DNA from 2 places in the Aquimarina algiphila genome. Region 2 is predicted to be linked to the other one. Evidence: riboswitches for the same ligand, from Rfam matches in the RefSeq annotation. Region 2 holds a riboswitch; the other holds the start of a gene.
The links. A riboswitch is a leader RNA that binds a small molecule or an ion and turns the genes downstream of it on or off. The one in region 2 is predicted to bind cobalamin.
Positions count from the first base shown of each region.

Region 1: another riboswitch for cobalamin. It lies ahead of PQF96_RS00090 (TonB-dependent receptor plug domain-containing protein); the one in region 2 lies ahead of PQF96_RS24955 ((2Fe-2S) ferredoxin domain-containing protein).

Region 1 covers NZ_CANLVC010000001.1:22,399-26,600, forward strand. Annotated here, with positions in the region: gene PQF96_RS00085 (S41 family peptidase) at 1-648, shown strand, start outside; gene PQF96_RS00090 (TonB-dependent receptor plug domain-containing protein) at 721-2,643, opposite strand; cobalamin riboswitch at 2,725-3,020, opposite strand; gene PQF96_RS00095 (bifunctional adenosylcobinamide kinase/adenosylcobinamide-phosphate guanylyltransferase) at 3,105-3,617, shown strand; gene cobT (nicotinate-nucleotide--dimethylbenzimidazole phosphoribosyltransferase) at 3,630-4,202, shown strand, end outside.
Region 2 covers NZ_CANLVC010000010.1:314,251-318,452, reverse strand. Annotated here, with positions in the region: gene PQF96_RS24970 (sirohydrochlorin chelatase) at 1-8, opposite strand, end outside; gene cobA (uroporphyrinogen-III C-methyltransferase) at 80-802, opposite strand; gene PQF96_RS24960 (NAD(P)-binding domain-containing protein) at 805-1,617, opposite strand; gene PQF96_RS24955 ((2Fe-2S) ferredoxin domain-containing protein) at 1,607-2,431, opposite strand; cobalamin riboswitch at 2,576-2,759, opposite strand; gene PQF96_RS24950 (AAA family ATPase) at 2,773-3,297, opposite strand; gene cbiB (adenosylcobinamide-phosphate synthase CbiB) at 3,294-4,202, opposite strand, start outside.

The DNA of each region.
Region 1 (4,202 bases), on a different contig from region 2:
TACAACGGTGGTGGATCTGTGGCAAGTGCCATTGATCTCTCTAGCATGATTACCGGACAATTTAATGGTGAGATCTTTACCACAGAGGAATGGAACGCAGATCGACAGGATCAATTTGGTAGTGTTAATCGTTTTGATAATCAAATACGTACAGGAGAAGCTATTAATAACCTTAATTTGACTAGAGTATATATTTTAACGACCAGAAGTTCTGCTTCTGCAAGTGAGTTAGTTATTAATGGTCTTGATCCTTATATTAATGTAGTACAAGTTGGATCTACCTCTAGAGGAAAGTTTCAGGCTTCTATCACACTATATGATTCAGACAATTTTGGACGACAAGGTGCCGATCCCGGACATACATATGCTATGCAACCCTTAGTACTTAAATCAATTAATTCTGTAGGTTTTACAGATTATTTTGATGGCTTTACTCCAGAGATAGAAATCGAAGAAGATTTTACTAATTTAGGAACTTTGGGTAATGAAAATGAGCCATTATTAAAAGCTGCCCTGGATAATATATTAGGAACAAGAAGTGCAAAAAGCTATCATAGTATTCGATTAGAAAGCGTTGGAAATAGTAATATGTATGATGCTAATTATGAACGCATGTATCGAGATATAGATTTGTCTAAAACAGAATAACATTTATTTTTAAATTAAAAAAAAGCTCTCAATCTAGATTGAGAGCTTTTTTTATGGATTATTAATTTATTTTTAAAATTTTAAATCAAATCCTATTCTGGCATTTCTTCCTCTTGTGCTAAATCCAAAAACTTCTTGGTAATCTTCATTAGTAATATTATTCATTGCTGCATATACGGTCAAATTATTCATCAATTTGTGACTAATATAAAAATCTAACAGCCCAAACTCTTTTAAAGTAACAGGAGTAAACGTAGCAAAATCAGTATCCGATCTTTCTGTATTATATTGATAACGTATTGAAGTATAAGTCTTTTTATTTAACTGATATCCAACACTTGCATTAACCATATGCTCAGGAATTCGAATATTATCATCTAATTTATCAATATTGGTATACGTATAATTAGCATTTACAGATAATTTATCCTCTACTGTTTTTGCTGATATTTCTACTTCTACCCCATCTACTTTAATATCATCAACAGAGTTAATATTTACAAAAGTAGTAGGATCAAAAGTGATAAAATTCTCTGATTCGCGATTAAAATAAACTACACTCACTCTGGCTTTATTCTCGTGCGATAATTCTACACCTCCTTCGATAGTAGTACTTTCTTCTGGTGATAAATCAGGATTACCACTCAAAAATGCAACATCATACAACTGAAACAAAGACGGGGTAATATAAGCTGTGCTATATGAAGACAATGCTTTAATATAATTATCACCAAATTTATACGTATATGAAGGGTTCACATTATATACCATCTCATTACCATAGACACTATGAATATTTAGTCTTGCACCCGCATTAACATTCAAACCAAACTCAGAAGTGTACACAACATTAACATAAGGATCAATAATATCAAATTCTGCTTCATTATCACTTATCGTTTCTTCTAAACCAGAACTCCCAAAAGGAATACTTAAAAGATTAAAATCACTATATGACCCATTTACCCCCACCACAGTATATAGAGTGTTATTAAAGTTATATTTATTATATGCATCAAAAGTAAATACATCGCTCTCATATTTTGATGGGAAACCAGATGCTGTAAGATCTCTTTCCAGTGTTGCTATACTGTTTGTAAATGTAAAACTACCATTAGGGTACTTGAATTCCCAGAAAGATCCTGCTCGTAGCTGTTGACTCTCGAATTGATTGTCACCATCTATTCCTGCAGCCGCATCAAAATCATTTTTATATTGATCTAAATTTCCAAAAAAATGAAACTTAAAATTATTATCCCACTTATACCCTAATTTTGCATATACATTAAATTTTGAAAACGCATCACTTTCTGCTCCTTCTGCTTCTGCAGCCGATAATCCATCTGTAAATTGATTACTCAAACTTGCCAAATAGTTGACCTTACCAACTGTTCCATTAACAGAAGCTAAATTCACAAAATCGTTGATATCATAATCCTGATCATCTTGAGATTGATTTGTACCGATACTTGATTGAAAATTTGCCGAAATCTTTTTCTTACTTTCTGTTTTTGTTATGATATTGATCACTGCAGCTGATGCACCAGAGCCATATAAAGTACTTGATGCTCCTTTAAGAATTTCTATTTCTTGTATTTGATTGACTGATAATAACCTTAAATCAAAATCTCCTGATATAGCCGAAGGATCACTAACTGTTATCCCATCAACTCTAATCACTACTTGACGATTTCGTCCTCCACGAACCGAAACTCCTCGTTCCTGACCTGCTGCGCTCCCATTACCATTAATTATTACTCCTGCAGCCCTGCTAAGTATTGTAGCCACAGATTGCCCTTGACTGCGTTCTAATTCTTCGGCAGTAATTTTGGTAATCACCTTACCAATTTGCTCTCTTTTTAAACCAAATTTAGAATCAGAAATAAAAACCTCTTCCAATTCGTTTACCTTTTCGTCTTCTTGAATTTCTTGTCCAATTGCAAAATAGGACCCCAGCAATAGAAATGCTGCTCCAAAAAACATTTTTTTGTTCATTACTTAAATACTTTATTTTTTTACAATAACCGGAAAAAAGTATGTAGTTTACCCATACCCAAACCTTTGTCCCGAAAGTTTGATTTATGCTGAATAAAGGCAGGTCTCCTGACTCACGTCTTGTTGTTTACCTTCCCGTTTGAACTGAACTCGTTTCAGTTTCTTTTAAATTGATTCAAAAGATGCCGAAACAAATTCGGCACAAGCAGTGGTTTATAAAGAATTAACAACAAGCATCCTTTTTTAAAGGACAAAGTTTACAGTTGCGGGAACAGCTCAGGAATTATTAACTCTAAAATCAGAATTAATGCACCTGATTCCCTTTTAATCTTCAACTCTTTGAATAGAGTATCAGAACCAGAATTCTGGGCGAAAGTATTATATTTTCTGGAATTTCGGATTACTTTAGCGAATAAATATGTATTCACCTACCTTTGCCTTCTTAAAAACCAATTTTAACAATGCTATATTACATTACAGGAGGAGAACGTTCTGGTAAAAGCAACTATGCCCAAAACCTGGCGTTACAGTTATCTCACAACCCGTATTACCTAGCTACATCTCGTATTTGGGATGACAATCATCGCCAACGTATAGATCGACATGTAGCAGATCGGGATGAACGTTGGATCTCCATTGAAGAAGAAAAAGAACTCTCTAAAGTAATTCAAAGTTCTAGTGTCGTGGTTATTGATTGCGTAACTTTATGGCTTACCAATTTTTTTGTGGATACAGAAAATAATATCGAATTATCACTAGCACAAGCAAAAGCAGAATTTGATAAGCTTTTAAAAATTGAAGCCACAATACTCATTATTTCTAACGAAATAGGAATGGGGGTTCATGCCACAACCGAAGTTGGCAGAAAATTCACAGAACTGCAAGGTTGGATGAATCAACATATCGCTAAACATGCAGATAAAGCCATATTAATGGTTTCGGGGATTCCCGTCGAAATTAAAGGTTCTAAATAACTTAAATATACTATGAATTTTGATATAAAACCTATCTTCAATAACAACCTTGAAGCAATACTGCAAAATAAAATTAATACCAAAACAAAACCCATTGGCGCATTAGGAATACTGGAAACAATAGCTTTACAAATAGGTATGATTCAAAATACAGATCAACCTAGTTTAAAAACCCCTACAATTGTTGTTTTTGCTGGGGATCATGGTATTGCTGAGAAAGGTGAAGTTAATCCATATCCACAAGAAGTTACTGCACAAATGGTTTATAATTTCTTAAACCAAGGTGCTGCCATTAATGTATTTTGTAAACAAAATAATATCGATCTTAAAATCGTAGATGCAGGAGTAAATCACGATTTTGGAGTTACTCCTGGATTAATTGATGCTAAAATTGATTTTGGAACCAAAAATTACCAAGACAAACCCGCTATGAACGCAGAACAATGCAGTCTGGCGATACAAAAAGGCGCTGATATTGTCATAGATACTCATGCTACTGGATGTAATAGTATTGGTTTTGGCGAAATGGGAATCGGAAATACATCTTCCGCTTCATTATTGATGTCATATTTCACAGAGATTCCA
Region 2 (4,202 bases):
TCTTTCATACACTTGATTAAAATAAATATTCAACAACATCGAAAATGGATTCCAGCCTACCCTGGAATAACAAACTTACTTATAAAATTGGATTTGCTCCAATAATTAAAACAACAGGCATTTGCAATGCGCTATTTTTAATTTGTTCTTCTATACTGCCCAAAGTCCCTGTGATTATTTCCTGATGAACGCGGGATACATTAGATGCCGCATTTACAGGAATTGTATCATCTTTACATACCTCTAATAGTTTAGGGATAATTCTATGTAAGCTTTTTAGTCCCATATATATAGAAATTGTATTTCCAGCTTTAAGCATATGCGCTATTCCTGTGAGTTGCTCAAAAGAATAATCTGCGGTATGCGCTGTGCAAATAAGCATAGCATTAGACTTATTCCTTTCTGTAATTGGGATATTAAAAATATTAGCAGCTGCTAATGCTGCAGAAATACCAGGAATAACTTGAAAAGGAATTTTTTTTGATGTAAGATATCTTGCTTCTTCAGCTGCTCTGCCATAAACATAAGGATCTCCTGATTTAAGACGAACTACTTTTTTACCTAAAAGATAATTTGCTTCTAATAACTCATTTATTTTTTGTTGACGTTCTATTTGATCAGAAGTATCTCCAAATTTACGTCCTACATATATTTTTTCTCCATCTGTATTTATAGTCATGATTGTGTCAGAAACCAAATTATCATGAAGAATAACATTTGCTTCTTCTATAAGTCGATGTGCTTTTACAGTTAATAAATCCGGATCTCCAGGACCGGCGCCAACAATAGATACAGGGTACATTTCTAAATTAATTTTAATGGATCAGGATGTATATATGTATACTCCAGTAGTTTTTTACTCTTCGTATTAGAGATAATTTTATACGCGATGTTTTTTTGTTTGACAAAAGTTGGAGGGGTAAGTTTAATTTTGTTTGCCGCCAAAGTATAAAAATCTTTGCGCAATGGATGATGGTCTGCACAACCATTAATAATTTCTCCCCAAGCATCTTTTTCTATCACAGCATTAATAAGTCCGATACAATCATCTCTATGAATAACATTGATGGGAGCATCTCCATTTTGAACCTCCTTCTTATTCGCAAGGAATCGCCCAGGTAAACGATCATATCCAATAAGACCACATAATCGAATAATTGTTAATCTTTCTCTTAATTCTTTTTGTAATAGCTGTTCTACAATAGCAACCGCTCTTCCTGATTCTTTTTCAGGTTGAATTTCTATAGTCTCAGTAACCTCATCATTTGTATTCTGATATACAGAAGTAGAGCTAACAAAAATAACTTTCTGGGTTGATGAAATGTATGGAAGTATACTTTGTATCTGTTGTTGGTATATTTCTATGATATTGGGGATACGTTTAGGTGGGAAATTGATAATAACTACTTCACTATCTAAAAGAAAATCCTTATACATTTCTTCAGAGGCTTCACCTAACTTCAGTAAAAATGCTGTAATTCCTTGTGCTTGAAATTCTGAAATTTTACTTGCGGTTGTTGTAGAACCTTTTACAGTACTCCCTTTTGAAATTAAATCAAGAGCAAGTGGTAATCCTAACCATCCACAACCTAATATGCTTATATTTTTAGGAATCATCTTCTACTATTCTAATGTGATCTGGTGACATTGACAAATATATTTTCAGGATATGCTCCCAAGTTTTATTGTCTTCTTCTTTTATCCACATGGTCACCAAATGTTTTCCTTTTTTGTTTTTAAGACGTAATGCCTTGGTAAAGATAGCCTTTTTTTTCAGCCAGATCACTTCTGCAACGCTTACTTTGCGATCTGCTATCTCTTCAGGAATATCTTTAGGAATGCCGGCAATAGCTAATGTTAATTTTAATTGTTCTCCTGTTATTTTTACTTCGTATTTATCACTATAATCCACTTGATGAGGTTGATCAATATTCAACATAGAGTCTTCTCCAACTTGCACTGCTATTGGCCTGGGAGTTTGAAAGAAATATTGAAATAATGGATATAAATGTTGGTCTGAAGCAAATGCTCTTGCTATTAAGATCTCATCATGTATCTCTTCAGTTTTACATTTAAAAACGGGAGGGGATACTATTTTTTCATTTTCTGTTAATAATACAGACCATCCTTCCTGATACAATAGATATTCTTCAGTTGGTTGATTCTCCTGGGTATGAGATTTCATAATAGTTACTGCTTTCTCAGGAGTTAAGTTTTTATACCAAAAATTACCAGGTTGTACTATCCAGGTAGGTGCATCTTCACATCTACCGTTACACCTGGTTTTTATGGTGTGTGTATTATCCCACAACCCTTCATTACGAAGATATGCTCTTGCTTCTCGCACTGCTATTTCGCTCTTAGCTTTTTGACAAGAACCTCCATCACAAAATTGAAAGGTAGTTGTTACTTTTGGTATGTTTTTTCCCATAGTATTATTTGTAAATAAAAAACAGGAAAAGTTGTAGGAAGAAAAAAATAGTGAGAAGATATGCACATCATTTGATATGCGTATTTCAAGAAATACAAAGATTATCCAATCTATCTTTTTATATCCAACCCTTTACCCGAGAGTTTATATAATAATTATATGGCAGGTCTCCTGACTTACGCATTACTATCGCCTTCCCATATAATATACAGTGGCATTTTGATAGTAATTCTTAAAGCGCATTACAGTTGCGGGAACAGTTTTGGATTTTCACCAAATTCCTTTTTAATCTCATATCACTACAAGAACCATAAAATCAGTAGCGAAGATACTTTTTTTGTTTAAATAATTGATCTTATAAAATCAACACGTTGTGTTAAAGTTGTTTTTGGTAAGATTTCTATATTAAAGTGTAATTCTTCATAGATTTCTATAAGATGTTTATGGATTTGTATTGATTCTTCTCTAGATTGAGGACGTTGAGGATCATTAATATAAATTTCTCCCCAAGGTGGTGCCAGAAATACAGTACTAGCGTAATATGTTGTATAAGGAAAATCTAACAGATATTGTGGAGTGGAACAGAGTTTTGTTTTTAAATAAGCAATAGTATCAGGTAATCCCCGATCCACAAAAGTAGTTTGATTAACAGGGTTTTGTAACTCTTTTATTGTCTGTTGATATACTAAATCTACAAAACCAGAAAGATCTCCCCAAGGGGTTTTATTTTTTCCTATTTGTTGTTGTTCTTTGATTATTTTCCTTGATATTTCTTCATAACACAAATATCCATTTTTTTGTAGCTCATTAATTAAACTTGTCTTTCCTGTACCAGGAGCTCCAGTTATGATATATCTTCTGTTCATGGTAAGAAAAAATATATGCTACAAATTATTGCAACAAAAACAAAAGTTACTTTTTGGTTAATTTCTGCTACAGCTTTTATCTCACGATCTTCTATCATTCTATCATTTGTTCCTATATAAGGTTTATTTACCAGTTTTTTATGATAATAGTTTGGTCCTCCAAATTTACAATCCAGAATTGCTGCCAATGCGGCTTCTGGATATCCTGCATTTGGACTTGCATGTTGTTTCCCATATTTAAGCACAAAAGGAATCTTATGAAGTTTAGCAGTTACCACTAGCATTAAAATTGCAGTGATTCTAGCAGGTAGATAGTTAACAACATCATCCAACTTAGCCGCAAATTTTCCAAAATTGATATAGCGTTCACTTTTATATCCAATCATAGAATCTAATGTATTAATCATTTTATACCCCATAGCCCCAGAAATTCCAAACAACGCATAATAAAAAAGTGGTGCAATAACACCATCGCTAAGGTTTTCTGACATCGTTTCAAAAACGGCTGTTTTTATTTGTTGTTCATTTAACTGATCTGTCTCTCGTCCTACTATCCAGGATAATCGTTTTCGACCTTGATTTACCCCTTGTTTTAAGGCTTTAAAAACTGCTTTTCCTTCATCGATCAAACTCTTATTTGCCAGAGCAAAAAACACAAATACGGAGGTGAAAATATAATACCCTATCGGAAAAAGTTGCAACAATTTTTGAGCCGTATAAAAAAAAAGTAATACAATACTTACTAATAATAATGTAAGTAACATTCCTTTGACAAAAATAAAGGAGCCTGTATTCATTTTTTTTTCTCCGATCGCAATAGTGTTTCCAAATAACCGTATTGGATGCGGAAGCCATCTTGGATCTCCAAGTATTAAATCAAGCACGTATCCAATGATTAAAGGAAC